Regions from separate parts of the Halobacillus sp. GSS1 genome, predicted to be linked through region 4. Evidence: riboswitches for the same ligand, from Rfam matches in the RefSeq annotation. Region 4 holds a riboswitch; each other region holds the start of a gene.
The links. A riboswitch is a leader RNA that binds a small molecule or an ion and turns the genes downstream of it on or off. The one in region 4 is predicted to bind S-adenosylmethionine.
Positions count from the first base shown of each region.

Region 1: another riboswitch for S-adenosylmethionine. It lies ahead of msrA (peptide-methionine (S)-S-oxide reductase MsrA); the one in region 4 lies ahead of J0K78_RS18835 (PLP-dependent aspartate aminotransferase family protein).
Region 2: another riboswitch for S-adenosylmethionine. It lies ahead of J0K78_RS12260 (thiolase family protein); the one in region 4 lies ahead of J0K78_RS18835 (PLP-dependent aspartate aminotransferase family protein).
Region 3: another riboswitch for S-adenosylmethionine. It lies ahead of J0K78_RS14415 (methionine ABC transporter ATP-binding protein); the one in region 4 lies ahead of J0K78_RS18835 (PLP-dependent aspartate aminotransferase family protein).

Region 1 covers NZ_JAFLHE010000018.1:24,120-31,759, reverse strand. The annotation lists gene J0K78_RS18630 (Na+/H+ antiporter NhaC family protein) at 1-324, shown strand, start outside; gene J0K78_RS18625 (DinB family protein) at 372-860, opposite strand; gene J0K78_RS18620 (DJ-1/PfpI family protein) at 1,066-1,611, shown strand; gene J0K78_RS18615 (AIM24 family protein) at 1,645-2,337, shown strand; SAM riboswitch class I at 2,504-2,625, shown strand; gene msrA (peptide-methionine (S)-S-oxide reductase MsrA) at 2,747-3,220, shown strand; gene J0K78_RS18605 (two pore domain potassium channel family protein) at 3,256-3,663, opposite strand; gene eutH (ethanolamine utilization protein EutH) at 3,814-4,932, shown strand; gene J0K78_RS18595 (peroxiredoxin-like family protein) at 4,956-5,609, shown strand; gene J0K78_RS18590 (ribonuclease H-like YkuK family protein) at 5,928-6,410, opposite strand; gene J0K78_RS18585 (AAA family ATPase) at 7,428-7,640, shown strand, end outside.
Region 2 covers NZ_JAFLHE010000005.1:109,946-117,585, forward strand. The annotation lists gene J0K78_RS12230 (cell wall-binding repeat-containing protein) at 1-1,132, opposite strand, end outside; gene J0K78_RS12235 (hypothetical protein) at 1,448-1,651, shown strand; gene J0K78_RS12240 (hypothetical protein) at 1,966-2,145, opposite strand; gene J0K78_RS12245 (hypothetical protein) at 2,417-2,827, shown strand; gene J0K78_RS12250 (hypothetical protein) at 2,941-3,159, opposite strand; gene J0K78_RS12255 (cell wall-binding repeat-containing protein) at 3,550-4,977, shown strand; SAM riboswitch class I at 5,323-5,427, shown strand; SAM riboswitch class I at 5,495-5,602, shown strand; gene J0K78_RS12260 (thiolase family protein) at 5,674-6,828, shown strand; gene J0K78_RS12265 (acetoacetate--CoA ligase) at 6,849-7,640, shown strand, end outside.
Region 3 covers NZ_JAFLHE010000008.1:41,118-48,757, forward strand. The annotation lists gene J0K78_RS14390 (arsenate reductase family protein) at 733-1,092, shown strand; gene gcvH (glycine cleavage system protein GcvH) at 1,176-1,559, shown strand; gene J0K78_RS14400 (toprim domain-containing protein) at 1,682-2,029, shown strand; gene J0K78_RS14405 (thioredoxin family protein) at 2,040-2,354, shown strand; gene J0K78_RS14410 (TlpA family protein disulfide reductase) at 2,491-2,913, opposite strand; SAM riboswitch class I at 3,004-3,109, shown strand; SAM riboswitch class I at 3,335-3,443, shown strand; gene J0K78_RS14415 (methionine ABC transporter ATP-binding protein) at 3,526-4,551, shown strand; gene J0K78_RS14420 (methionine ABC transporter permease) at 4,544-5,212, shown strand; gene J0K78_RS14425 (MetQ/NlpA family ABC transporter substrate-binding protein) at 5,244-6,098, shown strand; gene J0K78_RS14430 (carboxymuconolactone decarboxylase family protein) at 6,165-6,530, shown strand; gene J0K78_RS14435 (YuzK family famiily protein) at 6,727-6,897, shown strand; gene sufC (Fe-S cluster assembly ATPase SufC) at 7,140-7,640, shown strand, end outside.
Region 4 covers NZ_JAFLHE010000019.1:25,295-32,934, reverse strand. The annotation lists gene acsA (acetate--CoA ligase) at 1-821, opposite strand, end outside; gene J0K78_RS18850 (ABC transporter ATP-binding protein) at 837-1,550, opposite strand; gene J0K78_RS18845 (ABC transporter permease) at 1,563-2,399, opposite strand; gene J0K78_RS18840 (aliphatic sulfonate ABC transporter substrate-binding protein) at 2,418-3,401, opposite strand; gene J0K78_RS18835 (PLP-dependent aspartate aminotransferase family protein) at 3,428-5,206, opposite strand; SAM riboswitch class I at 5,345-5,455, opposite strand; gene J0K78_RS18830 (trans-sulfuration enzyme family protein) at 5,528-6,673, opposite strand; gene J0K78_RS18825 (NUDIX hydrolase) at 6,733-7,332, opposite strand; gene J0K78_RS18820 (bifunctional diguanylate cyclase/phosphodiesterase) at 7,640-7,640, opposite strand, start outside.

The DNA of each region.
Region 1 (7,640 bases), on a different contig from region 4:
GCTGCAGCACCGTTTGTCCGTAAATTAGGAACAGAAATGAACATTCACCCGTATCGTAGAGCTAACTTCCTGGATACGGTCACATCTTCTCTTGGCTACATTTTTCCTTGGAGTGGCGGGGTTTTGCTCGCATGGGCTACCGTCCAGGGAGCTGCTGATCAATACGACTTCTTACCTGTTGTCGGACCGGGAGAAGTTTTCCCGTTCGTCTTTCAGGGCTGGTTGCTATTGATTGTTATGTTTGTTGCGGCATGGACAGGCTGGGGACTTCGTTACAGTGGTAAAGATGGTGAGGAAGTTAAACCACAGGATTATAAAAAATAAGTCGTATGTCAAACCCCCTGAGTAATAAACTCAGGGGGTTTTTTGTTTTACGTATGAATGTGAGCTTTCACTTCTTTCATTTGATCGAGGTGGCGTAGTTCGTGCCAACCGATAAACTCTACCCACTGTTCCAGATTCATATCTCCGAAAGCGGGGTGGGGGAATACACGGTTTTGCAATGTTTCCTGCTCCTTATTGTGAATAAGGAAAAAAGTTGCTTCACGCGTTTTTTTCAAACCCTCTTTTGCTTGCTCCAAAGTCGTGAATTCCCCTTTCGGGCGAACGGCCTCCGGCGCTTCGACTTTATAATCACGGTTGGTCGTCTTATGAATCGGTTTTTCGGTTGCCTGCTGTGTGTCTCCCTGCTTAAGGGCCTGGTTAATCTGATAAACGATTAATTGTTCCATTAAGTATAAATGTTCTAAAACTTCAAGGATGGACCAACGATCTTCTTCAGGCTTAACTGATGCTTGTTGCTCTGGCACTTGATCTACAAAATCGAGCAGTTCTTTTCTCTTTTCATCTAAGCCATACATACAAAATCTCCCTTTCAATTGAAGTTATCTCGAGTCTATCACAATTCCTATAGAAGTTTCTTTCCCCACCCCCTCTAAAAATGAAACCTTTCCAAAGCCCTTCCGTATGTAAAGATAAGAGATTGAAATATTTCATGACCAGGTCATACAGATTATTCCAACTACGTTCGGGATGATTTGTCTAACAGTTGGAGGGAGGATAATCATGCCCATCGGCGTAGTACTATACCCGGGATTTAGTGAATATGAAATCAGTGTAGCTCTTTCAGTCTTTAAACAGGCAGAGCAAAAGGTTACATATATAGGTTTGGACGAGGAAAGAGTCACTGGTGAATCAGGACTTGAATGTGTAGTAAATGAAACAGTGGAAAATGTCAGGCCTGGCGATTATGATTGCATACTTCTTCCTGGTGTCGATAATTTCAAACATCTGGTTGATCATCAAACTCTCATTAATTTCATACAAAAAACCAATGAAGAAGGTGTTCTCATCGGTGCTATATCAAGTGCCCTATATTTCCTTGCCATGTCAGGAGTCCTTGATCATCAATCCTATACAACAGGCCTTACAAAAGAACAGAGAGTCTTCTTAAATGTGTTCAATGAGAATACGTATATGGATGAAACGGTGGTTGTTTCAAAAAGCCTGATCACTGCCAAGGGATCCGCTTATGTAGAGTTTGGCTTGATGCTGGGGAGAACTTTAGGACTCGATTTTGATCCATCGTGGTATAGTCAATTAGAAGCATAGATACTCTTAGAATACGATAAGGAGGAACAGATGATGAGCGACTACTCTATTGATGAATTTATTAGAAAGACAAAGCAGGATGAATCAGAAAATGACTACTTTGAATTGGAGACTCCGCGGATTCTCGAAGTGAACCTTCTCGATCAAGTGTGGGCCAAGGCGGGAGCAATGATCTCCTATAATGGAAACATTAAATTTGAAAGAGAGGGCATTCTTGAGCATGGTGTCGGTCGTTTATTTAAAAAAGCGATGACCGGAGAAGGAAGTTCTCTAATGAAAGCCACTGGTCGTGGTCGCCTTTACCTTGCCGATCAGGGCAAGAAGATTACTATTTTCGACTTGGATAATGAGACCATCACGGTTAATGGAAATGATCTACTTGCTTTTGAACCGAGCATTGACTGGGATATCAAACTGATGAAGAAAGTAGCGGGGATGGTTTCTGGTGGTTTGTTCAACGTAACCCTTAGTGGAAGTGGACGTGCGGCGATTACTTCACACTATGAACCATTGACATTGTTGGTCCGTCCAGGGGAACCTGTGATCACTGACCCGCATGCTACTGTTGCCTGGTCCGGGCATTTGGAACCGAATTTCCGGACAGATATCAGTTTTAAAACATTGATTGGACGTGGGAGCGGAGAATCCATACAAATGGAGTTTGAAGGAGATGGGTTCGTTATTGTCCAGCCGTTTGAGGAAGTTTATACAACAGGGCAGAGCTGAGCAGAAGCGGATTTTTTTACAGACAGGCATGAGCATGGTATGCTGTGAATACAATGACAGCAAGAGAAACTTGATGTGCATTTATTGAAAATTTTTAATCTGTTATCCTTTACTTCGTTACAAAAACGTAGTAGGATGGGTACTAACAAAAATAAATAACGGAAACTTCTTATCCAGAGAGGCGGAGGGACTGGCCCTTTGATGCCCGGCAACCATCGAATCAATCTACGGATTGACGAGAACGGTGCCAATTCCTGTAGAATGTATGAACATTCTAAGAGATGAGAGGATCGTGCGGATATTAGCGACCCCTTTTCTTACTGGATAAGAAAAGGGGTCTTTTCGTGTAAGCACCATAACCGTCAAGGCTCTCGATAGAAGTTGCGTTAAGGGAAAGGAAAGATGTTAAATGGCAACCGCTATTTTCGGTGCAGGATGTTTTTGGGGAGTAGAAGCATTTTTTGAAAAATTCGAAGGGGTGACAGAAACGAAGGTCGGTTACATTGGCGGCCACCTGGAGAACCCGACATATGAACAGGTCAAAGAAGGAAAGAGTGGACACGCGGAATCTGTCAAAGTGAACTACGATCCAACGGTCATCACTTATGCAGAACTAGTGAATATCTTTTTTGAAGCTCACGATCCGACATCCCGCAACAAGCAGGGAATCGACGTTGGTCATCAATACCGTTCTGTTATTTTCCATTCGGATGCAAGTCAGAAATACATTGCTGAAGAGAAAATTAAAGAATGGGAAGGTAAAGGGGTCTTTAAGCGCTCGATTGTTACAGAAGTTGAAGAGGCAACAACTTTTTATGAAGCGGAAGAACATCACCAGAAATATTTACAAAAGCATGGCTCTGCTGCATGCTCCATTGGATAATAGAAGGGACCCTTTCACAAGGGTCCTTTTAATATTTATGAATCTTCTTTTTGCCTGGATGCATCCATAGCTTTTAAGAAATAAGCTGTAGGGAGAAGGATGCCGATTCCTGATTCAAGCAAGGCAAAGAAACGGGCCGCCCCGACAGGCAGCATGTCACCATACCCCACGCTCAACAACGTTTCCCCACTAAAGTAAAGCAAGTCCAAAAAGTTTGGGTCGACAGGGTCCCGTGATGATAAACTAGTAACAAGAACGACTCCGTTTAAAGATAGCAAATAGTAAAGGAACGTAAATCCAATGAGCACACCTGTGAGTACAAAAAATAATTGAAAGAAAAGGGCCGTGCTAAAGTAACTTTTTCTGTAGGATTTATTCGTGAAAAAATACACGAGGTTCGCTGCAATGAAAATAACCGCAACGATGAATAGAGCTTGTACCATTTTTCTTCTCCTTTTTTTTAAAAATATGGAAAGGCTATGTCAGCGTCCATCGTGTAAAGATGAGCAAGCCATTATAGAAAATCTCCTACCCTGAGTAGTAGTTCCTGTAAACATAGATGAAGAGAGAATCATTAGGAAGGGGCTGGGCTTTTGTGGGTTAATGACGCCATTTTAATTGTTATGTGTATCTTCATGGTATTGGGAGCACTGGATTATTATGTGCTTGATCACCGCCTATCTCTGGGATGGCGGTTTTACGAAGCGTTTATGATGATGGGCCCGCTTGCTCTTTCGATGGTAGGAATCATTTCCCTTGCTCCCGTACTCTCCCAGTGGCTCGCCCCAGTCATCACCCCGTTGTTTTTATGGTTCGGGGCGGACCCATCGATGTTTGCATCAATGATGCTTGCTATTGATATGGGAGCCTATCCTTTGGCGGAATCCTTAGCCCTGGAGGAAGAGGCGGCCACCTTTTCCTGGGCACTTCTCGGTACGATGATGGGGCCAACGCTTGTTTTTACTATTCCTGTGGCGCTTACAATTGTACAAAAAGAGGATCGTCCTTACTTTTCCAAAGGCATTTTAGCTGGTTTAGTCACGGTTCCGATCGGATGTTTTGTCGGCGGTGCTCTGGCAGGGTATGAAGCGGTGTGGATGTTGCGTAATTTAACACCGGCTATTTTGCTTTCCGCCTGTATCGGGGCAGGTTTATGGTTGTTTGCGAACGCCACCATCCGGTTATTTTCTTATTTCGGAAAAACCATTGAAATCGTGATTATCACTGGTCTCACTCTCATTATTATTGAAACTTTGACCGGCTTCATTGTTCTTCCTGGAATGGCTCCCTTATCCGAAGGTGTGGTCATTGTTGGAAGGATCACTGTTACATTAGCGGGTGCTTATCCTCTTGTAGCTTTTATCAATCAGCGGGGAGAGCGATGGATAGGACAACTGAGTGAAAAGCTAGGAATGAATCCGACCTCTCTAACAGGACTGATTGCTTCTACGGCGCATCACTTACCTATGTTAGCGACAATGAAAGATATGGATGAACGAGGAAAAACGGTCAATGCTGCGTTTGCTGTGAGTGGAGCGTTCGTCATCGGCAGCCATTTTGCGTTTGTTGCTAGTGTAGAAAAGGACATGATTTTTCCTGTACTCATTGGTAAATTAACAGCTGGAGGGTTAGCCGTGGGCCTTGCCTTATGGATGACGAGGGAAAGCAAATCAGTTTCTTCTCGTGTTGCCCCCCTATATAATGAAAAGTGAATCCACGGAAAAGGAGTTTTTTCATGAAGACAGAAATGAGAAAGCATTATCATGAGTATATTGAAAAATTCAAGAAAGCAACTCCTGGTGAAGTACAAGAAAAAATGAAGAATGCGATTGATGAACTGGAAGCTTCAGATGAAGGAGAAGGTTTGTCTGCAGGAGAAAAAGCGCCAAACTATAATTTACCTGATGCGAAGGGAGAAACGGTCGAGCTTTATGAACAATTGAAAGACGGGCCGGTCGTCCTTACTTTTTATCGCGGAGGCTGGTGTCCTTATTGCAACATGGAGCTGAGAGCCTATCAGCAGATCCTTGAGGAGATCCATGGAGAGGGAGCAGAGTTAATGGCCATCAGTCCACAAACACCTGATCAGTCACTGACGACGCAGGAGAAAAATGAACTGAACTATCACGTACTGAGCGATGTTGGGAATGAAGTAGCCAATCAATACAATTTGGTGTACCAATTACCAGATTATCTTGTAGAAGTGTACAAAGATAAAGGACTGCACGTGGATAAACATAATGGCGATGAGACATGGACCCTGCCTGTCTCTGCAACTTATATTATTGATACAGATGGCACGATTGTGTATGACTATACGAAAGCGGACTACAAAGATCGAGCCGAGCCATCTGACGTATTAGAAGAATTAAAGAAAATAAATGCGTAAAAAAAAAGCGTCCTCTTTAGTTTGTAGAGGGCGCTTTTTTTATTTTACATAAAAAGATTCAGGTTCATGAAGAAGAAATAGGCAGCAAGGATAAATATGATGATACAAGACTGCAGGCAAAGCCCGACCACGCTACATACTTTCCCACCTAAAGCGAATCGGTATCCTGGCGCATTTGTAGAGAGTTCAAAGAGAGCTTTATTGGCAAAATGGAACCCGATCCATCCAAAGAGGATGCCGATAAAAGGAAGAAAGATGGACATTATTCCCAAAACACAAGATGTAACGGCCTTTTGATACATCAACAAACACCGCCCACTACTTTGTATATCGATTGGCATAGCTGCTTGCGACAATGGAATCGGGTTTAATTTTTGCTTCCATTCCAAGCGACTCGATTCTTGCCATCATTTCATTTACATAGACTCTTGTCCTGTTTCGATCTCCACTCCCGATATCAATATGTCCTTCGATAGTAAACGTTGCCCCTTTGTAGATATAGGGAAGGACGACTTCGATGAGAGCATTCTTCTTTTCCTCCGTAAATAAGGAGGCTACTTGTTCCGTTAACGATGTTTCGTAGGAAATACGTTCATGGAGAGTAGTCATTTGTCTGTGTACCACTTCTTTTCGGAAACAGGCCCATGCTCCTTTTCCAACACGTTGGATGACAATGCCTGTAATAAACAAGGTGTGCGAGGGGTGAACTTGGGAGTCGGTTCCCATCATGAGCTTGTATTCTCCGATGGGTTCACTCTTCATAAAGGTCAAAATATGTGAAAACACTTCTTCGAACGGCATTTTTTTATGGGTGAGATTTTGAAACACATGGGATTGGTTCACATTAGCCAACTCCTTAAATTTTTCAAAAGAAAGGGATTGTACGTCAATGAGCTAGTGACCATTCTGTTATTAAGATATTCATAGACCTACTCGGAAGATAACATGAATTTATCGAGAGTATGTGTCAGTGGTAAAAAAATTATGTGCGTTTTCATTAAAAAAGCCCTCTGCTCCCATGTGACAGAGGAATCAACAACACAAATCCAGAAGTATGACACAAAACTTTCATAATAAGTGTTTAATAAAAGCTCCCTTTAGTTGAAGACTCGTCTTCAGATGTTTGTTCGGTATGTTGGGGCTGCGGGTAATAGCTCGCTTTCCGTGGGAGCGCGGTGAGCCTCCTCGGACTGCGTCCTGTGGGGTCTCACCAAGTAATTTTTTCCTCCTCGATATCCGGTTCCGGCGCCTAGCGGCTAGTGAGACTTCCCTCGCTTCTGTACGATAAGTCAACATCGAATCGCTACGCTCTCCGTGTTTTCTTTATCTCCGCCAGCTCAGTCCAGTCTATACGCCGCTGATCGAGGCGCCTGCACACTTAAAATAGGAGTCTCGCCATTCCCCTCCGCCCCTTTACCAGGGAAGGTTCTCGAAACCACTACTATAAGGACAGCTCGTATGATTATGAGAAATGAATGATAGAAGACCTCCCCTAGCACGGAAAAGCTTGATACAAAGCTCTTTACACCCCTAACAGTGGGATAGTAGAAGACCATCTAACTTGGTAAAGGGGTTCGTTTCACTCATACATCGAATGGGGGGGGGGGGGAAGCTGCGAGACTCCCGCGGGAATGGATCGGCTGGCAAGACCCCACAGTGCGAAGCACGAGGAGGTTTGCCGTCATCCCCGCAGGAAAGCGAGTTGCTTCCCAGCCACCCCTTACGCTCAATCCTGGCAACGAACCCCTTAAAGTCTCGAAACTGAGTCTTCCAGAATCCTGCCATATTATTGAATAAATTAAGCGAAAGGAGGGGGAAATGGTGGTTGAGGAAATCCTTCAAAGACTTCCTTCATTAAATGAAGGAGAAAAATTTATATTAGGAATCGATGGCTTAAGTCGCTCAGGAAAGACGACGCTTACGCAGAAAATTCAAAATGAACTCCAGAAAGTCCCTGTTCCAATTGTGACGTATCATATCGATGATTATATTGTGGAAAGACAAAAGAGGTATCACACAGGATATGAGCCA
Region 2 (7,640 bases), on a different contig from region 4:
GCGTTCCATCCAAAACAGCTGCAATGTAGGCGGCTGTCTCAAAGCGGTCTTTTCCGCCAATCCTCTCTGTTTCAAGACCCAAGCCTTTCAGTTGGTCCTCCACGTATGGGGTTACTGCCCCTTCTTCTCCCAGAATAACTGCCTTTTTCGCATCTAATCTATGAATCTCTTCTTTCACAGTTGAAGGAAGCGTAGAACCCGTTAGTAAGATCGGTGCATCCAACTTATAGGCTAGTGGCGCTCCTGCAAGCGCGTCAGGGAAGTCGTCTCCACGAGCGATGATGACAGTTTCGGCACTCTCCCAACCATGAGCGGATATTTCCACTGCGGTTTCGTATCGGTCCATGCCTGCAATCCGTTCAGATGAGATTGGGATGATCGTTTTAATCGTTTGCCAGAACTCTTCCGCAATCCTCCTATACCCTTCTTGTCCAGGATGGACGTTCTCTGGATTCGGCAGAAATGCTGGATAGTTCTCAGCTATGGCATCGAATGTCGGAACATAACTGCTCCCCGACTGTATAGCAATCGTCTCAATAACCTGGTTTAAAGACTTCATCAGCTGTACAAAAGCTGCTTGCTGATCGGCAGGATAAGCATAAAAAGGGTTGTAATACCCCATTACAACGACCTTGGCTTCAGGATTCAAGGTATGTATCGCACCCATAATCCCAATATAATTATCCTTCACGACTTCAAACTTATCTTTAACAAATTCAGGATCCTGCAAATCCTCGGGGTTATTTCTAAGCACACCGAGAAAGTCGTTGGCTCCTACGCTTAAAGTAATAAGGTCTGCGTTACTAACTGCAGCTTGAGTCTCTGTATCGTTTTGCAGCTGTGTCAATAAACCTTCGGATGTTAAACCCGGCACTGCGAACTCTTTGGTAAATGACCCTAGCCGATAAAGGTTCTCTAAATCCTCCGCAACGAAATCAGCATAGCCTAAACCTGGCGTATTATCCGATTGAATACCAAAAGCTAATGAGTCTCCAAGCGCGACATAGTCCCAATCTTTTGCAGAATGATCGTTTTCTTCTGCAAAAACGAACGACGGAGCTAACATTATGAAAACGAGTGACAGAATAGCAAATAACTTTACCTTATTCCTCCACATAACTCTTTGATCCAACATGTCCCCTCCTTTTTGTGTTCTTTAACAAACACGAACAAAACCCAATATAGAACACTACCTTATATAATTAGACCTTTTCTTATTTATTCCTGCAAAACTCCTTTGATCCAGCCCCAAATCTTTGCTCAAGTAATGACCAAATTAAGAAAGCGGGAAAACACAAAGGTTCTTGATAGGCTGAGTTCATGCCCAGCCCCTTCAACACAACCTATGGCAATCCTGAAACCACAGTATTTGGTGGATTACCAAGCAGGCAAAGGGGTATAGGTTTACACACATGTTTCAAGACAAAACTTATTAGGATGTGTGAATATGGATAAACGTTCTCTAAAGGAAAAGCTGAAATGGTACCTCCCTCTTCTATCCTTTGTCTCATTTGCGGTGATTTTATGGTTTGCCTTTTTTAAAGTGGAAGATAAAACGTGGAGTTTTGTCACATTGATGATTGCTTTCATAGTCCTGATCCCGGCTAAAATAGATATAAGGAAAGCAATGAGAAGAAATAAAGAAAAGTGAGAAGGCTCATTTAAGCCTTGCTACTTTAACAAGAAGAGTTAAGAGGAAGCATCTCGATGTATTCAAGGGAGAGTAATTCTTTCTCCTATCTCCAGAGAAGAGCTACGACGCACAGGTCGATAAGCTAGTTTTTCACTAAAAAAAGTTAAGAAAAGGAACAGGTGCTTTCATTTAAAAAAAGCAATCATCAAAATAAGACTTCCATGGATATGAAAGCCTTATTCCTTCGATACATATCAAAAGTAAACGTAAACAGTTTCTAAACATTCAAAGGCGTTACAACAAGCACCATACTTTCACTGTACTTCCTGCACTCATCGCTCTTCTCTTTTATTTCGTGCTTCTTTCAGAACATGCAATGCTTCATTGTAGTGATAGTTAATTTCTGCTTTTGATTTTGCTTTTTTCATTTTTTCTACGTGCATTTGGAATTTCAGAATAGCATCATCAAGCTTTTTATTTCCAGTCCGTCGAAAAGGAATTAAATCCCCCATATCACTCTCTCCCATCGTATTGGCTTACCTTCTACAATACGAATCGATATGGAAAAGGTGTGGATGCGGGCAATTGTACTAGGGAGATGGAGATATGGTGACAAATACAAGTGTTAAGTCCTGGGATTTCAAACGGGACAGGCACTCAACTTTATTCTACTAACTTATAAGGATAAAGGTTTCTATACCCTCAAGGAAGATTACGGTTTTCCCCCACCCTCCGTAGGTGAGATAATAAAGACATTTAATAGAAAAGGAGGGAATGCCTATAATGTCTAAGTTATTACGAACAACTATGTTTAGAAAACTACTTAGCAGCTTATTTGTTTTCTTATCTATACATGTGTACTTAGTCTTTGTATTCCTCTTATTTGGCGAGTCCCAGGGCATCCATGATTATGTGTTTGGATTTTTTTGGATCGGTATCCCATCTATATTTATATATGCTCCCGTATGGTCATTACTAAGTGATCACCTCGCTTCCCTAGTTACAAAAGAAACCAAAATCTCTGTCAGACATCGAAGTTATTCCCTTTCCTTTCACTTATTAGGTGGGATCGTCGTTCTATTTTTTATCAGTCGGGTTTTCACCATATTTTCAATCATTGCTGCTTTCCTGTTCTGGGTTTTCGATTCATACTTATTAGAAACGATAAAAAGACGTAATCAGCATAAGCAGTGAGATTCCATAAAAAGAACCTGGTAACAATGGTCCACCGTTGTTACCAGGCTTTTTTCTTGCACGAACCGTCTGTGATCAGCATCTTATTTATGAGAAAACTAGAAATGGAAAAACTATGAGAGGTTCGAACTAAATCCATATAAATACGCGACCAACTTATTAAATTCCTCATCAGAGGAACACTCAATCTGCAAATCAATAAAGGTCATCACAATTTCTTCGTCCTCAAACGGAAAATGGCTGCTATCTACATTGGTTAAGATCTGCCGTTTGGATAATCCCTTTTGTAGTAATACATCTACGGCCTGTTTCATTGAAGATACTTCTGCCATTTGTATGCCCCCTCAACTTAGTAGTCTTGTTTAAATCCACCTAATCATGCCTTTCGATTAAAAAAACAGGAAAGACCTGAGGAAACCAAGAATTATATATTCTTGTATATATTATTTACTACGTCTTTCTTCTAAATTCCTGCTTTTCATGCCGAAATATAAACGCTCTACCAAGATTAAACAGAGATGTCCCAATCTCACTTTGCGATTCTTTAAATCTATCAGACACGTAGACCAATGAGTCGATATATGTCATAAAAAATAGATAGCTTTACTTCGAAGACTGATTTATAATCCTTTTAGTGAACTCGAATGGAAGGTGATGATCCCGTTAAAATCAGCGGTTGTACTGTTGCTTAAGTCCTATTGAAGTTAAAAGTAAAGGGGAAAATGAAACGAGTGAAAAAATTTGTCGGTTTTACAGTTGCTGCTCTATTAACGTCTACCTTATTGACCACACCTGTCCTTGCCACAAGCGAAACACCTTTTAAAAGTCTGGAAGATTTCAAGAAACAAAAGCAGGTTCCGAATGCCCAGGAAATTAAACTGCTTGGCTATAACCAATGGGGAGAATTTGAAGAGGAAGAGCCGAATAATACCATGGCCCAGGCCAATCACATAACAACTGAGGATCTCGCCGTTGGCACATTCACAAAGAGTGATAAAGATTATTACAAGATTGAAATCAATGGAGATGAAGAAGTGGATCTGTCTGTATCTCTTTTCTCTATGAATGAAGATGAAACCAACATGCAGCTGAATGTAAATGTTTATAACTCCACCGGTGAAGAAATGGATAGCTACTTTGAAGGTAGCGACGAGTATGGATATGGGGGTGGATTTTATCTGGACCCGGGCGTCTACTACTTTGAGGCTTCTGATTTAGCTGACTTGAATAATGGGGAAACATACATGTTTAGTCCTCTTGTTCTCGAAGATGAACCATATATTGACCGTATCGCCGGTGAAGACCGCTACCATACAGCGGCAGCTATTGCTGTACGTAGAAGTGCTGGGTATCCAAGCGACCATATCATCCTTGCAACGGGAGCTGACTTCCCTGATGCGCTTGCAGGGGCGCCGCTTGCGTTCTACTATGATGCTCCCATTCTTTTGACCAGGAAAAACTCTCTTCCGCAGATTACAAAGTCAACGATTGAGGTGTTAGGCGCCAAGCATGTCACGATCCTTGGTGGCACAGGTGCCATTTCCAAAGATGTTGAAAACTCACTTGTGAAATTAGGACTGGATGTCGAAAGGATTTCAGGAGCTGACCGGTACGAAACCGCAACAGCCATTGCCGAAGTGCTTCCAGCTAGTGATGGAGCCGTGGTCGCGTACGGAAGAAACTTCCCTGACGCGCTTTCCATCGCACCGGTAGCCGCAAGCAACATGATGCCGATCCTTTTAACAGAAAAAAGTAAACTCCCGGATGCTACGAAACAAGCCATCAATGATTACGACTTCACCTATGTCGTAGGTGGTGAAGGAGTGATCGATCAAAAAGTATTCTCTCAACTTCCAGATCCAGAACGGATATCCGGGAAAAACAGATATAGCACATCGATCGCAATCGCTGAGTACTTCGAACTGGAACCGACGTTTGTGAATATCGCGACTGGAGTGGATTTCGCAGACGCTCTTGCAGGAGCCACTTATACGTATGGTGAACCGTTATTGTTGACTCCTACCAATTACCTTTCGCCTGAGGTGAAAGATTATTTTGTTAAGAACGAAACCTTCTACTTCACTATTCTTGGTGGCACGGCAGCTGTCAGTGAGAATGTGGAGGATGAGATTCTGGAGCTATTTGAATAGGTTTCTACTACTCTACTATTCCATGGTCAGCCTTAACAAAATGCAAAGTCAGAGCATTAAGTAAGAACAGATTAAACACCACCAAGTAGTCAATCAGGCTTGGTGGTGTTTTTCTACAAATTATCCTAGAAAACTCCAAAAATGCCTTATCGTTTGGTTAATCACTTACTAAAAACGGAACCTCAAGGGAAAGATTATGGAAACACCCTTGACTCTTTAATTGCCGGGGATCATTACAATTTCTACCACACTCAAATAAAATAAATTTTCACACTTTTCTCTAAAATGCATTGACACATACCCTTTCCCTTGCTAACATGGCACTTAACCAAATAACGAAAGAACATCTTATCCAGAGAGGTGGAGGGACTGGCCCTGTGAAGCCCGGCAACCGCTATTAATATAGCATGGTGCCAAATCCTACTGAGTGAACGCTCAGGAAGATAAGAGATTTACATAATCTCTAGCCTCTCTATCAATGATAGAGAGGTTTTATATTTTCCAACTGAATACATATTTCTTATCCAGAGAGGCAGAGGGACTGGCCCGTTGACGCCCGGCAACCATCAAGCAGCCGCTTGAAAAGGTGCTAATTCCTGCAGGAGATGATCCTGGAAGATAAGAAGAGCCAAGAGCCCTCTTCTTATTTTTGTGAAGAGGGCTCTTTCTATTTTACAAAAAGGAGTGTCTACATAGATGAAACCCGTACTTTTAGATGGCATTCGTACCCCGTTCGGAAAATGGAAAGGGGCTTTGAAAAAGAAATCCGCAGCAGAACTTGGATCACATGCGCTAAACGCTCTAATTGAGAGAAATCCGATAGCCAAACAGGCAGATGGTGCGCTACTTGCCCAAGTGATCCAGGCTGGGGGCGGCCAAAATCCTGCCAGGCAAGTCGCTTATAAGGCGGGGGTGGAGATCAATACACCTGCCATCACATTGAACAATGTCTGCTTAGGAGGAATCGCTACGATTGCGGATGCCTCCCGTAGACTGCAGTTGAACGAAGGAGAATTATACATCGTCGGTGGTTTCGATTCGATGACTAACGCTCCTCATACCGCTCCTGTACGTGCTTCTTCAGGACTCGGTCATAGCATACTGAAAGACACCTTACTGAACGATGGTTTGTGGTGCGCCTTAAGCGATGTGTCGATGGGAGCTCTTACCGATGAGAAAAACCGCTCCTTTGAAATTAGTCGAGGGGAACAAGATGAGTATGCGGCCCTTTCCCAGCAACGAGCATCAAACGCTCAGGAAAAAGGCTGGCTGCAGCCAGAAATCACTCCTTTCTCAGGATTGCTTGAAGAAGATGAAGGTATCCGCAAAGGAACGACAGTTGAAAAGTTATCGAACCTCTCCCCTGCCTTTTCCAACGAAGGCACGATTACGGCAGGCAATGCGTCTCAAATGACGGACGGGGCGAGCGTTGGGATCGTTACCACGAAAGAGAAAGCAGAATCACTCGGACAGGATACGCTCGCAGAAATCATCGATTGGTCCGAGATTGCCGGACCAGATCCGAGTTTACAGACGAAACCATCGCAAGCGATTCAAGAACTATTAGACAGACACCAATTGACAACTGACGATATCGATCTGTTTGAAATCAATGAAGCTTTCGCCAGTGTGGTGATTGCCAGCTGCCGGGATCTTGGCATCGATTATGACCGCGTCAACGTCAACGGTGGCGCGATCGCTCTTGGTCACCCATTAGGCGGCACAGGGTTTCGACTCGTTTTGACCCTTGCCCATGAACTGAAACGTCGCGGCGGTGGAAAAGGCATCGCGTCCCTTTGTGGCGGTGGCGGACAGGGCATGGCCCTATTGATTGAAGTTCCTCATACATAATTCGAAAGGAGACATATCCAATGAATACATCAATTACCGCTCAGCGCTCCCCTTATCTTTGGGAACCATCGAGCGAAAGAATAGAACAATCGCATATCAAAGCTTTTGCTGAATCTACCGGCCAGCCGCTCTTTCCATATGAACGGTTCCACCGCTGGTCCGTTTCCCACCTTTCTGAATTTTGGTCAGCCGTTTGGGATTATGCAGGAATTATCGGAGATAAAGGCGACCGTGTTTTTGTCCCTGGCCCTTCGATGCCGGATAGTACATGGTTTCCGGAAGCACGATTGAACTTCGCTGAAAATCTGCTGCGCGGTTCTCTTGATCGAACCGTTGCCTATGAAGCGAATGAGGAAGGTGTTCAACGAAGCATCACTTTACATGAGCTAAGGCAATCCGTCGCCAAAGCACAGGAAGGATTGAAGCGATTAGGTGTACAGGAAGGCGATTGTGTCGCCGGGGTCACGACGAACGATATCCAGGGATTGGTGGCATTGCTTGCGACGACCTCACTCGGGGCGACATGGACCTCCTGTTCCCCTGACTTCGGGACGAAAGGAATCGTCGACCGCATTGGTCAGGTTAAACCGAAAGTATTGATTGCTCCTCTCTCCTATCAATATAAACAGAAGCCGTTCCAAATCGAGGACAAAATCAAGCAGACGACGGAACATCTGGAAGGACTATCCGCACTCGTCACTTTCGAAGGGAAAACGGATATTGAAGGGATTGAATCTCTTTCATGGAACGAGCTATGCAACAATGAAGCACAAGAGCCGACGTTCGAACCCGTTCCTTTTAATCACCCTTTA
Region 3 (7,640 bases), on a different contig from region 4:
AATAAGATTGAATGTCACACAGGGCCTGCACTTTCGAAAACGCGAAGGTGCAGGCCTTCGTTTTTCTCTATTCATCTTAAACAATATGGCAGGTTTCTTGAAGACTCAGTTTCGAGACTTTCCAGGGTTCGTTACCTGGATTGTGCGCCAGGGGTGGCTGGGAAGCTACTCGCTTTCCTGCGGGGATGACGGCAAGCCTCCTCGTGCTACGCACTGCGGGGTCTCGCCAGCCAATCCATTCCCGCGGGAGTCTCGCAGCTTCCCAACCACCCCTTTCGATGTAAGAGAGAAACGAACCCCTGTACAAAGTTGGATGGTCTTCCACCGTCCAACTGTTAGAGGTATAAAGCGCTCTGGATCAAGCTTTTAAGTGCTATGGAGATATTCTATAATCCACTTCCCATAATCATACGAGCTGACTTTTTAATCGTGGTTTTGAGAATCTTTCATGGCAAAGGGGCGGAGGGGAATGGCGAGACTCCTGCGGGAAAAAGGTGCAGGGTGAGACCCCACAGGACGCAGTCCGAGGAGGCTCACCGCGCTCCCGCGGAAAGCGAGCTATTCCCCGCAGCCCCCATCCTCTCAACAAAAGTCTCGAAACTGAGTCTTCCACAATCGGGAGCGATTATGGAAGAGCGTGAGGTGAATATGAAGACAATCTAAGAAATAAATGAAATCTTTGCCTTCGTTGTGATAAAATATTAGACAACAAGAATGAAGGAGGGTGTGGAGATGTCTTTAACCTTCTATTGGTACCCAAATTGTGGTACATGTAAAAAAGCTAAAAAGTGGTTGGATGAGGAAGGGATTGACTACGAATCTGTACATATTGTTAACAATCCCCCTTCAGAAGAGCAGTTGAAGAGCTTTATTGCTACTAGTGACAAACCTGCAAAAAAATTCTTTAACACTAGTGGGAAAAAGTATAGAGAACTGAATATGAAGGAAAAGCTAAAAGAAGCAGAAGAAGCACAGATGATTGAGTGGTTAGCATCTGATGGAATGCTGATTAAGCGGCCCATCCTAACTGACGGTGAAAAAACAACGGTAGGGTTTAAGCAGGAAGAGTTTGAAAATGTTTGGGCTCAGTGAGCACATTATTGGGAATAGAAGCCTATAGCTTTTATGTTTATATTGGTTATTGAATTTTAATTATTATTTTGGAGGTAATTGACATGAGCGTACCTAAAGACCTGCGTTATTCTGAAGAACATGAATGGGTGAAAGAAGAAGGGGAAAAAGTTAGAGTCGGTATTACTGAATTCGCGCAATCAGAACTTGGAGATATCGTATTCGTAGAACTTCCAGAAGTCGGGGATGAGCTGGAAGCGGATGAGCCGTTTGGCAGTGTAGAGTCTGTGAAGACAGTTTCTGAACTTTATGCTCCTCTTAGTGGTAAGGTTGTCGAAGTTAATGAAGACTTGGAAGACAGTCCGGAATTTGTTAATGAATCTCCTTACGATAAAGCCTGGATGGTTGTTGTTGAACCAAGTGACAACTCCAAGGTCAATGATTTGATGACCGCGGAAGAATATGAAGCAATGATTGATGAAGACTAAGGATAGTGCATTGGACAGGCAGGGCTTTAAGAAACCTTGTCTGACATGATCACGTTTGATCTTAATCATGTTCAGACCATGCCTGACAGGCATGGTCTGTTTCTATATAGTAGGTGATGAAGATGGATGGAGAACGAATCGTCATTGTTGAAGGAATCACGGATAAAAAGAAGTTGAACAAGGTTCTTGATGAAGATATTGAAATCATCTGCACCCATGGGACTTTAGGAATCGAGCGGATGGAAGAAATGATTTTTGATCACAATTTAGATGATCGGACCGTGTATATTCTCGTGGATGAAGATGACTCTGGCTACAAATTAAGAAAACAATTGACGGAAGAGCTTCCTCACGCCGAACATATCTATATAGATAAGGCCTTCAGAGAAGTAGCAGCTACGCCGGAAGCTGAATTAGCAAGAGCCTTACTTAGTAGGCATTTCAACGTAAAATCGATTTATTTAATATAGGAGGATGGCTGTGGAGGAAATAAAAACATCACCAGAAGTAAAGAAGCACTTTGATGCTCCACAAACGACCCTCACCTTCGTTCACAGCCCTTTTTGCGCAACGTGTCATTTAGCACGTCAAATGCTTACAACACTTGAAGCGGTCTTTGATCGGGGAGTTTTTAAGGAAATGAATGCTTCTCTGCACCCTGAATGGATGCAGTATTATAAGATTAAAAGTGTCCCATGTCTGCTAGTGACGAGGGATGGGGAGGTAGAGGAAAAGATATATGCTTTTCAATCTGTCTCCTATATGTATGAGAGAGTCGTTGGTTTTGTTGAATAGTGTATGTATTTCCCAGGAAATGACCACTACTGTAGAATTGAAAACTTCTCTTATTAAATATGGTTTGGAAGTTATTCTATAATAAAAAACAGGGAAGACTCTCCAGAGTCTTCCCTGTTTTTTCTAGTCATGAATATCATACGATTTCTCCTAGTTTGCTTACAATATCTAAGAAGGAGGACTGATCACCAAAATTCGCATGGATATTACCTTGTTGATTGATGATGATGGTGGAAGGAACGCCATCACAATTGTACATGTCATAAACGTAACGTCCTTCGTCAGAAAGAGTAGGCTGCATTAAAAACTTTTCGGTGAATTCGAGACCTTCCTCTATCATCCGTTCCCTTCCAGAAACATTGATCGTCAGCATCGTTACTTTTTCATGATCCATCGTTTTGAACAGTTGTTCTTTCATAGGTAAATCTTTCCCGCAATCTGGACACCAGGAGGCCCAGAAGGTCAAGACAATAACTTTCCCTAGGTCGTCTTCCAGTTTATAGATTGAAGATTGATCGTTAATATAAGGCAGTTCAAATAAAGGGGCTTGTTCACTCAATGTCATTCTCCTTTGTATCTGGCGAAGTTATGGATTGACGCTAATCTATGTCCCATGCTAACATAATTATTAATTTCATATCGACATCTTCACTTATCCAGAGTGGCGGAGGGACTGGCCCGACGATGCCCGGCAACCGGCAGGTAGACTGTACGGTGCTAAATCCTGCGAAGTCTTTGACTTTGATAGATGAGAAATGTAAACGCGATCAATCTCTTCTATTAAAGAAGGGATTTTTTTATTGTGTAAATCGCGTGAATATTTGATGTTTTGGTTTATAATTGATCGTTTTTTTTTATTTTTGATCGACTTTATTTTCTGAACAATCTGTTTTGGAGTTGACACAAAATTCGTACGGTGCTAAAATCCTCTTTGTGCTACTTAAACGAGTTAAAGTGATAATAATTTAATAGACTAAAATCTCTTATCCAGAGTGGCGGAGGGACTGGCCCGATGATGCCCGGCAACCGGCAGAACTATTTTGCTCAGGTGCCAATTCCTGCAAAGTGAAAAACTTTGACAGATGAGAGAACAGATTTTTAGGTAAGATTAAAAACGCCGCTCTGTTCTCATAACAGAGCGGCGTTTTTTTGGAAGTGGAGGGAAATCATCATGATTACAATTAAAGGACTATCAAAGATATTCCACACGAAAGATCAGGATGTACGAGCTGTGGATGATTTAAGTCTTAACATTAACAAAGGGGAAATTTATGGGGTGATCGGCTATAGCGGTGCCGGTAAAAGTACATTTATTCGTTTACTGAACCGGTTGGAAGACCCCACAGAAGGAAGCATTCTTGTCGATGATCAGGAACTCACTTCTTTAAGCAAAGGAAAATTAAGGTTGGCAAGACAAGAAATCGGAATGATCTTCCAACATTTCAACTTGCTTTGGTCGCGAACCGTTCATGATAATATCGCTTTTCCATTGGAAATTGCCGGGATCCCTAAAGCTGAAAGGCAGAAACGAGTCGATGAATTGATTGAATTGGTGGGGTTGAAAGGACGTGGAGGTTCTTATCCATCCCAATTGAGTGGCGGACAAAAGCAGAGGGTGGGGATAGCCAGAGCACTTGCAAACAACCCTAAAGTTCTTTTGTGTGATGAAGCTACATCCGCCTTGGACCCAGAGACCACGGATTCGATTCTTGATCTTCTTGTGGATATTAATGAAAAGCTCGGCCTTACAATCGTTCTGATTACACATGAAATGCATGTAATACGCAAAATTTGTCATCAGGTGGCGGTTATGGAAGAAGGGAAGATTGTGGAGCAAGGGGAAGTCTTGGATGTCTTTCTTCATCCTCAAAAACCGGTAACGAAGAAGTTTGTGGATCAGGTGATGGGAGATCCGGAAAAAGAGACCTCCCTGCAGTTGATCAAAGATAATTACCGATCTGGAGAAATTATACGCCTTCACTTTGTCGGAGAAAGTACAAATCAAGCACTCATCAGCGATTTATCCAGGAAGTTTGAAGTAGATGTCAACATTCTGCATGGGAAAATCACCCAGACGCAAAAGGGTGCGTATGGAACAATGTTTGTACAGTTTGATGGAAATCAAAAAGAAGTCGAGCGTGCCATTGATTATATTGGGTCAACATCTGTAGAAGTGGAGGTGAATCCACATGTTTAATGAATGGTTCCCGAACGTAAGAATGGAAGACATGATTACAGCTACAAATGAAACCCTCTACATGACTCTGGTATCTGTCGCGGGTACGTTTGTTTTAGGTTTACTATTGGGCCTGCTTCTTTATTTGACCGGCCCTGGGGGTCTTTGGGCAAACAAAACATTGAATTGGATCACTGCCTCTATCGTTAACATATTTAGAGCGATTCCTTTTATCATTCTCATTTTATTGTTGTTCCCGTTTACTGATTTTCTGATTGGAACTATTCGAGGGCCTCAAGCAGCGCTACCTGCACTAATTATTGGTGGAGCTCCATTCTATGCCCGTTTAGTGGAAATTGCTTTGAAAGAAGTCGATAAAGGTGTTGTGGAAGCCGCAAAATCTATGGGAGCGAAGTACTCGACCATCATTTTTAAAGTATTACTCCCGGAATCGATGCCAGCGCTTATATCGGGAATTACTGTAACAGCGATCGCATTGATTGGATACACCGCAGTAGCAGGTGCAATTGGATCAGGTGGACTTGGCGACTTCGCCTATTTCTACGGCTTCCAAAGAAGTAATTTTGATGTTGTATTTATCTGTACCATTTTAATCATATTGATTGTGTTTATATTCCAATTCATCGGAGATGCGATCTCACGGAAATTGGATAAAAGATAAAGATAAAATAAAGAAAGGGAGAGAATAAAAAATGAAAAAAATCTGGACGAGTTTAATCGCCGTATTATTTATCCTTGTTCTCGCAGCTTGCGGGTCATCGAATGAGGAGGAAACTTCATCAGGATCTGAAGGTGAGGATGGAACCAAAGAGATTAAGGTAGGAGCTACTAGTGTTCCTCACGCTGAAGTTCTTGAAAAAGCAAAACCTATGCTCGAAGAAAAAGGAATCACATTAGAGATTGAAGAATATCAGGATTATATTTTACCGAACCAAGACTTAGATGAAGGTCGAATCGATGCAAACTATTTCCAAACGATCCCTTATATGGAGACTCAAGAAGAAGAGAAAGGATATGACTTTGCAAACCTCGGTGGTATCCACATTGAGCCGATCGGAGTTTATTCTCAAAAGTATGAAAACCTGGAAGATGTAGAAGAGGGCACGACGCTAGTCATGAGTCGTTCCGTATCTACTCACGGACGAGTTCTTTCTCTCTTAGAAAAAGAAGGGCTGATCAAATTGGATGAAAGTGTTGAAAAAGTAGAAGCTACGGTACAGGATATTGTAGAAAACCCTAAAAACATTGAATTTGATACAGGTGTAGATGCAGCAAACCTTCCCCAGGTTTATCAACGTGAAGAAAACGTGCTTGTAGCTATTAATACAAATTATGCGATTGAAGCTGACTTGTCTCCAAGTGAAGATTCAATTATTCTCGAGGAATCTGACTCTCCATATGTAAACGTTGTTGCTGCTAATAGTGAAGATAAAGACAATGAAGCATTGAATACCCTTGTAGAAGTTCTTCGTTCTGAAGAGATCGTAGACTTCATAAAAGAAGAATATGACGGCGCTGTTGTGCCGGTATCAAGTGATGCTGAATAACGGATAAAATGGGTGGCTGCGGTTTATACTAACCGCAGTCACTTATTTTTATTGGGAGGTTTTCGTATGCAGGAACAAAATATGACGTGGACGCAAACGTATTTACATGATTATAAAGAAGGAATGGGAGCCTTCAGAGAGCACATGCCGGAAGTTTCTCATAAGTTCGATGAATTTACACAAGAATGCTTTAAAGCAGGGGAATTATCTAAAAAAGATAAGCAATTGATGGCATTAGGAATCAGCATTGTTGCACAGGACGAGTATTGCATGATTTACCACACGAAGGGCTGTGTCGATCAGGGAGCAACAGAGAAGGAAATATTAGAAGCCTGTGGTGTGGCTGCGGCATTTGGAGGAGGAGCAGCTTTGAGCCAGGCTGTAACACTTGTACAGGATGCATACATGGATTTGACGTCAACGGTTAATTGATCCACTTATTAGAAAATTCGAGAAAATCGAATGTATTCTAAACAATCGCTCTAGGTAAACGCTTACATCAGAGAAAAGAGTTTGATTTGGTGAATTTTAGAGTTTCAAAGGGCTTTGTTTGGGTATATTATTTGTGGTATTTTAAATTGTGTAAATAATCTGAAAGGATTGATTCGTTATCAATGACGATCTGAATTTGAATTACACTGCTGATATGGAGAAAGCCATGCACCAGTCTCATAACATGAGTTATGCGGAGTACAGCAGAAAGTTGGATACACGCTTGAAAGTAGAAGAGAAACGCCAACGTGAATTCGAAGAGAGTCAGAAAATGATTGCCCAAGTCGACCGTCAATTGCATAGATAATTCATGACATTAGATGAAAAAATCAGGTGTGTTTAGCCACCTGATTTTTTCATGTTATAATACACATGAAAAATGTAGAAATTTGTTTGTTACATGTCCGGTTCAACGTTTTCAGCTAATGGGAAAAAGTTGATAACAAGCACTAAATGATATAAGATTATAATGAGAATAAATTGAGAATAGTTCTTTGTTTCCGATTAACTTGGACATTCGATAAAAATAGATACTGGAGGTATTCATTTATGGCAGGATCAACTTTAGAAATCAAAGATCTTCACGTAGAAATTGAAGGTCAGGAAATCCTTAAAGGTGTTAATTTAACAATCAACGGTGGGGAATTCCACGCTGTTATGGGACCGAACGGAACCGGTAAATCCACGCTGGCTTCCGCAATCATGGGTCACCCTAAATATGAAGTAACAAAAGGTGAAGTATTGCTTGACGGCGAAAACGTTCTTGAAATGGAAGTGGACGAGCGAGCTCAAGCAGGTCTATTCCTTGCAATGCAATATCCTAGTGAAATCAGTGGTGTGACAAATTCTGATTTCCTTCGTTCTTCTATTAACGCTCACCGTGAAGAAGGCGACGAAATCTCTCTTATGAAATTTATCAAAGAGATGGACGCGAAGATGGACACACTTGATATGGATAAAAACATGGCTCAGCGTTACCTTAACGAAGGTTTCTCCGGCGGTGAGAAAAAACGTAATGAAATCCTACAATTGATGATGATTCAACCAGCG
Region 4 (7,640 bases):
ATGACTGTAGATACCCCATTCAACAAAGGAGCAAAGACTCCATAGACCGTACCCGTCACCCATCCAGGGTGTGCCGTACACCAGTACACATCCTCTTCTTTCAGGTCCAAAACCCAACGACCCGTCTGAAACTGTTGAATCATATTTCGATGAGCATGGATAATTCCTTTTGGTTTGCCGGTCGATCCACTTGTGTAATGAATGTTGAGTCCGTCCTCCAGGTCTACCCACACCGTATCCAGTTCGTTGCTGGCTTTCTCCGCTTCGCTTGTAATGGAGGGAATTGCTCCATCTGTTTTATCTGTAGTAAATACCGTTGACAGACTCGGCATCTCTTCCCTGTTCACACGATCCAGGAAGGAATCCTCTGTAATTAAATATTTCCCTTCACAATCATTGATGCGGTTCTTAACTGCTTCTTCCATAAAAGCCTCAAATAGTGGACCAACCACCGCACCAACCTTGATGGCTGCAAACATAGCGATATGACAATAAGGATGTTTCGGTAAAAAAACGAAAACGAAATCCCCTTTTTTCACACCATAACGAAGGAGGACATTGGCCCATCGATTCACTTCCCTTTTCAACTCAGAGAAGGTGTAGGTGAATTCCTCTTCGTCTGACAGGTAATGTAACGCGATCCGTTCCCCGTTCCCTTCATCCACGTGTCTATCAATACATTCATAAGCCATATTTACTTTACCTGTGGTATTCCATGTGAAACGCGCGTTTACAGTGTTCCAGTCAAAAGTCTCACCTTCAAGCCACTCTGTCTCAATGTTATGACCTGCTGACTGCGGTGGAATGATCGCTGCTCCCATGATCCATGGTCCTCCTTATGATTTTGTGAAATCCAATTCTTTCAATACTTCTTCTTTCAACTCCCCAAGATGCGCATCTCCTCTTTTACGAGGTTTCGGCCGGTTGATGAATATTTCAGACTCGATCTGTCCCGGCTGCCCGCGCATGATTACAATTCGGTCACATAAGTAGAGGGCCTCATCTATGTCGTGGGTGACGAGCAGTGTGGTCGTTTGGCGCTTTTCCCATATTGACAAAAGTAAGTCTTGCAGTTGCATTTTTGTAAAGGCATCAAGGGCACTGAACGGCTCGTCGAGAAGCAAGATATCCGGTTGACTGAGCAGAGATCTGGCAATCGCTGTGCGTTGAGCCATACCACCTGAAAGGTCTTTAGGGAAATGTTCCTCAAACCCTTGCAATCCTACCGTTTCAATCAATTCCAAGGCATGGGATCTCTTTTCCTTCTTAGAAAAACCGAACGTCACATTATCTAACACGGTTAACCAAGGCATAAGCCTTGGTTCCTGAAACATCATTCCGAAAGCTTCTTCCGGACGTTCCGCTTCCGTACGAATGCTCCCTTCATATTGCGGATCCAGGCCCGAGAGGACACGCAGCAGGGTACTTTTGCCACAACCGCTCGTTCCGAGGACACCGACAACCTCTCCTCTCTGTAACTGCAGATGAATATTTTTGAATCCTGCTTTCCCGTTTTGGAATATACGCGATACATGATCAACGGCTAACATAGACACCCTCCTTTATGACGCATTCTCCAAGTTGTCCTGCCATTTCAGGGACTTCGACTGAATTCTCTTCAATATTTCATCGGTGATTTTTCCGAAGATGGCAAACAGAATGATGCTCCCAATTACGAGAGAGGGGGCGGATGTGTTCTGTCCGTACACCATTAAATAACCAAGACCCTGGCTTGCGCCAAGCAGTTCAGCCGCGACCACGAACATCCACCCGAGACTCAGCCCGCTTCTTAAGCCGACGAGAAAAGAAGGCAGGGCAGCTGGCAGAATGATTTTTTTGATTTGCTGAAAACTCGTGAAATGATAAATCCTGCCTACCTCAATCAACTTACGATCAATCCCCTGAATACCTGCAGTCAGGTTCAAATACACGGGAAAGAAAACACCTACAGCCACGAGGGTAATTTTGGAAGCTTCTCCAATGCCGATCCACAAAACGAATAACGGAACCCAGGCCAGGGACGGGATGGCCCTGAGTGCCTGCAACGTCGGATCAAGCAACTGATGAATCACTTTCACATAACCCGTCGCTGCTCCGAGAAGCACAGCAACCAAAGCCCCCGCGAGAAATCCAGCAAAAACACGGTAGAGAGTGACGGTGATATGACCTAAAAGCTCTCCCCCCTGAGCCATGGCCGCCATTTCCTCGACCACGGTCGTTGGAGAGGGGAGCAAATGAGGGGCCACCCATCCTGCTCTTGAAGCATACTCCCACAAAAGAATAAGGAAAGCGGGCAGGATCAGGCCCAGCCATGAACCGTAGATGTTTCCTTTCATTAGAAAACGCATATTCTTCACCCTGGAAACCGGACGGACGGTCGTTTCTGTTCGACTGGACATAAAACGCGCTCCCTCCTTTTATTCAATCACTTCTTCGGCGTAGGTTGGATTGATGAGTTCCTCAGTGATTTTTTCAATATCCACATCTGACTTGATGACTTCTTCTTCCTGTAGCACATAGCCTGCTCCAAGAACGGTTTCTGTCAACGCATTCCCTGGTACAGGATTCGATAAATCATTCCTTTCCAGACTCTTCTTCGCGACTTCCAAATCCAATCCCGCTTCTTCAGCAAGGATCTCTGCTGCTTTGCCTGGATTTTCAATCGTCCATTTTCTTGCTTTTTCATAAGCTTCAATGACCTGTTTGACGATTTCGGGATGCTCCTTGGCATAATCCGAGCGAACGTTTAATGTTCCGTAAGTATTGAACTCCGGCTTACGGTAGAAAAGTTCAGCGCCGCCCTCCAATTCATTCCGGGCCATATGAGGGTCGAGCCCTGCCCATGCATCAACATTTCCATTAGCCAGTGCCGTTGCTCCTTCAGGGTGCTGCAGGTTCACAAGCTCAATGTCATTCGTAGAAAGCCCGTGATCCTTAAGTGCGCGGACTAAGAAAATGTAAGGATCCGTTCCGAGCGTTGCCGCCACCTTCTTCCCTTTCAAATCTTCCACAGAAGATATTCCGGAATCAGGGTTCGTAACGAGTGCTGTCCATTCGGGCTTGGAATATAGATAAATGGATTCGACAGGAGCATTGTTCGCTTTTGCCATCAGAGCCGCTGCACCTGCGGTCGAACCGAAATCAATACTGCTGGAATTCAGGAATTCAAGAGCTTTGTTACTTCCCTGACTGAGGACCCATTCCACTTCGACCCCTTCATCTTTAAAGACTTCTTCGGCAAATCCCTGCTCTTTCAATACAAGACTCGTGGGAGAGTAATAGGCATAATCGAGCGTCACTTTGTCTGGTGAGCTACTCTCCCCTTCTGCATCTCCGGAACAACCCACCAAACCCACGGCTGCAAGTAACCCTATCGTCATGAATGTTTTCTTAAATCCCATCTTACACGCTCCTCTATGATATATTTTTAGATTTCACAGGCATACGTATCAATGGTTCCCCGTAAACGCTGGGCCTCTTTATACGTACACCGGTTATGAACGACTTCAAGTCCTGCTTCACTTGCAATCTGGGCCGCCTTCGGTGAGATGACACCTTCCTGGAGCCAAAAGACATCCGGCCTGATATCTGCCGCTTCTTTAGCAATTTCAATGGCTGCTTCAGGACTGCGAAACACTTGCACAACATCAACTTTAAATGGAATCGATCTCAGATCAGGATAGGCTTTCTCACCAAGGACTTCTGTTTCCCGTGGATTTACAGGGACGATTTGGTATCCCATCCTCTGCATTTTTCTAGCTAGGCGATGACTCGGACGTGAAGGCTTTCCACTCAATCCGACAACCGCCAAACGTTTGGGACGCGTTTCTCCATCTTCCTGGGTTTTGGAGGAGCTCAAGGCCCATTTGATGACACCTTCGTCATTTTCAGTAATCGCCGTTTGTTCCGTTTCCCTTCCGGTCGCTTTAGCAATGGCACGATCAAGATCGTTGATTAAATCTTTGCTCGATTCAAGCCCTATGGATAAGCGGATCAATTCCTCTGTCACTCCACTTGCAGCTAGATCTTCGACGGATAACTGCTGATGAGTCGTGGAAGCGGGATGGATAATTAACGATTTCGCATCTCCGACGTTTGCTACATGTGACCAGAGTGAAATGTTGTTGATCACTTGTCTCCCGGCTTCCCGTCCGCCTTTAATGCCAAAGTTAACGATAGAACCATATCCTCCTTCAAGATATCGAGTGGCCAACTCATGAGCCGGATGCGAGGGCAGGCCTGGATACGACACCCATTCCACATCGGGATGACCTTGTAAGTATTCTGCGATTTCCTGGGCATTGTCTCCATGCCGGGCGACACGCAAATGCAGTGTCTCCAAACCTTGCAATAACAAGAAGGCATTCTGAGGACTCAAACAAGAACCAAAGTCACGAAGCAGCTGGACACGCAATTTCGTGATATAAGCAAGCGTTCCGAAATCGGCGGTATAGACGATCCCGTTATAACTATCATCAGGCTCTGTGAAAACGGGATACTTGCCGTTGTCCCAATCGAACTGTCCCCCGTCTACGACAACTCCTCCAATGGCCGTTCCGTGGCCGCCGATCCATTTCGTTGCGGAATGGATGACAATATCGGCCCCGTATTCAATCGGCCGGCATGTATAAGGGGTGGCGAATGTATTATCAATCAAAAGCGGAAGGCCATGATCATGAGCGACTGAAGCTACCTTTTCAATATCCAGCACATGAAGACTTGGATTACCAATGGTTTCAGCGAAGACCGCTTTCGTTCGCTCTGTAATCGCTTTGCGGAAATTTTCCGGTTCCTCCGGATCAACAAAGTGAACTTTAATGCCATATCGCGGTAAAGTATTGGCGAATAAATTATAGGTGCCGCCATACAGGTTTGCCGCGGCAACCACTTCATCTCCAGATCCTGCGATATTCAGTATGGATAAGGCAATGGCTGACATCCCGGAAGCCGTCGCAACAGAAGCGACCCCACCTTCCAAGAGGGCCATCCTTTTTTCGAAAACATCAACGGTCGGGTTTCCGATCCGGGAATAGATGTTTCCAGGCTCATCAAGGGCAAATAGGCTCTGCGCATGTTCTGTGTCATGGAAAACATAAGAAGTCGTTTGATAAATCGGCACCGCCCGAGATCCCGTCGTTGGATCTGGTGATTGTCCTCCGTGTAAAGAAATCGTATCTACATCATAGCTTTCAAATGAATTTGTCATGATTGTTTCCTCCCCAAAAAAGTTTTCTATTCTTATAAAAATAGTTGGTTTTAAGCATGCATAAAGGGCCTGGATCTCTCTCCGAACAGCAAAAAACCCTCTTCCAAATAAGAAGAGGGTTTGTCATTTCGGTTCCTCCTCTTATCTGCCAGATCAATCTGATCTGTAGGACTTGGCACCTTTTCAAACCGTTGTTTGAAGGTTGCCGGGCTTCACAGGGCCTATTCCCTCAGCCTCTCTTGATAAGAGATGTATGCAGTTGATTGATTATGTTGTGAATTATAACGGATAAGAATCAGAAAAGTCAATCATTTTAAAAATTTAATTTTCTGAAGCTTCTATTGCCCTTCTCAGCTGATCGATAATATCTTCATGATCTTCAATTCCGATGGAAAGACGAATCACATAATCATTGATACCGATTTTCTCTCGTTCAGCGTTCGATAACGCACGGTGAGATGTACGGACAGGATAAGAAACAGTCGTTTCTACTCCCGCCAGCGTAGGAGCAATCTTCACCCATCCAAGTGACCGGAAGAATGCCTCTATGTCAATCGAATCATTAAGTTCGATGGTCACAATGGCTCCGTTTCCTTTTTCCGATACCTTATCAGGATAATAGACGGTCCGGACCGCGACATGGTCATTCAGGGCGGTTGCTACCTGTTTTGCATTGTATGATTGCTTCTTCATTCTAAGACCTAAAGTTTTGGCTCCGCGTTGAGTGAGCCATGCTTCGAACGGGCTTAGATTCGCTCCAAATGTGACAATCTTCTGGGTAGCGGCCTGAACCAAATCCTCATTCCCGACCAGCACTCCGCATGTCACATCACTGTGACCACCAATATATTTCGTCCCACTATGGACGACAAGATCGACGCCATGCGTGTACGGCTGCAATAAGTACGGGGTGGCGAACGTATTATCAACCATCGTTTTCACATTCTTTCGACGAGCAAGGTTGACTAATCCTTCTAAATCTTCCACACGCAAAAAAGGATTTGAAATCGATTCCGTATAGAGAAGCTTCGTTTGATCCGTCATCGCTTCTGAAACGTCGTCTAAATTTGAAAAAGAAACCATCGTTACATCGATGCCGAACGCAGGCAGTTCTTTGGTGATCAACTTGTGTGAACCTCCATAAACATCTTCTGCTGCAACGATATGATCCCCAGGTTTGGCAACCGCGAGAATGCCGGCAAGAATGGCTGACATTCCAGATGAAGATGCCACTCCAGCTGGTGCTTCTTCCAGTTCCGCAATGGTTCCTGCCAGTTCATCTGTATTAGGATTCCTCTCTCTTGTATATAGATAAGGGCTGTCTCCCTCATAATAACTTTCCAAATGATCCAAATCTTTGAAAGTAAAGGCGGACGTCTGGTAAATCGGGGTATTCTTGCTATTCGGGACAAGACGTTGATCCGCTTTATGGTGCACGATCCTCGTATCAAATGATGTATTCGTCATCGTTCGTCTCCTCTCTCTATCGCTTAATCAGAAATTATATAGAATAAGCTTGAATATTGTCAAAGTTTTGCGACATATTCCCTGATCGCATGAAAGATGTACCGTTCATACCCTTTTTCATGAGGGACAATATTCTTACGCGTCACTTCTTTTTCCTCACCACTAAGAATAGAGACCACCTTCACGATTTGGCGTGTATCCTTCAAACCTTCCAAATCGTCCAGTGGAACGGAGACGATGTCCTGCACCTCTTCTCCAATGGTAAAGGTCCTGTCATCTGTCCAAGGGAAGAGGTGAATGCGGCAAATCTCCCGGTCTATGAGCCCACCTTCCTTCAGCTCTTCCTTAAAATTTCCTTGATGAACTAAATCGCCAGGTTCTACCATCAAACCTACTTCCTCCTCGATTTCCCGGACACCCGCCACCAGCACCCCCTCTCCCGCTTCTATATGCCCCGCAGCGGTAATATCATATAAACTCGGGAAATTCTTCTTGTGATCCGCTCTTTGTTGAAGCAATACATGGATCGTTTCACCTTCCTTATGGAACATCCAGCAATGGAAGGTTTCATGCCAATCACCGTCCCTATGTACTTTTTCCCTTTCTTTTATTCCAATCGGACGTCCGTTTTCATCAAAAATCGTCAACATTTCTGCCATACGTATTTCCTCCAATCTGCCTGCCCTCCAACACTCCCCCTCCCAAAACCACTCAAAAAGAAAATAGCTCAGAGCGTGACACCCTGAGCCTGAATCAATCCTAAGGAATTATTACTGATATTAAAACCCTTGAGTAACCCCGTTAAGGAATCCGATAAAGGGCAGAATCTCAAGAATGATCGGGGTGGCAATCACTTCAACTCTTATATTTTCCCTTTTCCTTTCTTACGACAAGAAAGCAGGTGACTCCACCAAAGAATAACAAAAAGACAGGATGCAAGTACATAAAGAACATCCTTGCCCCTTTT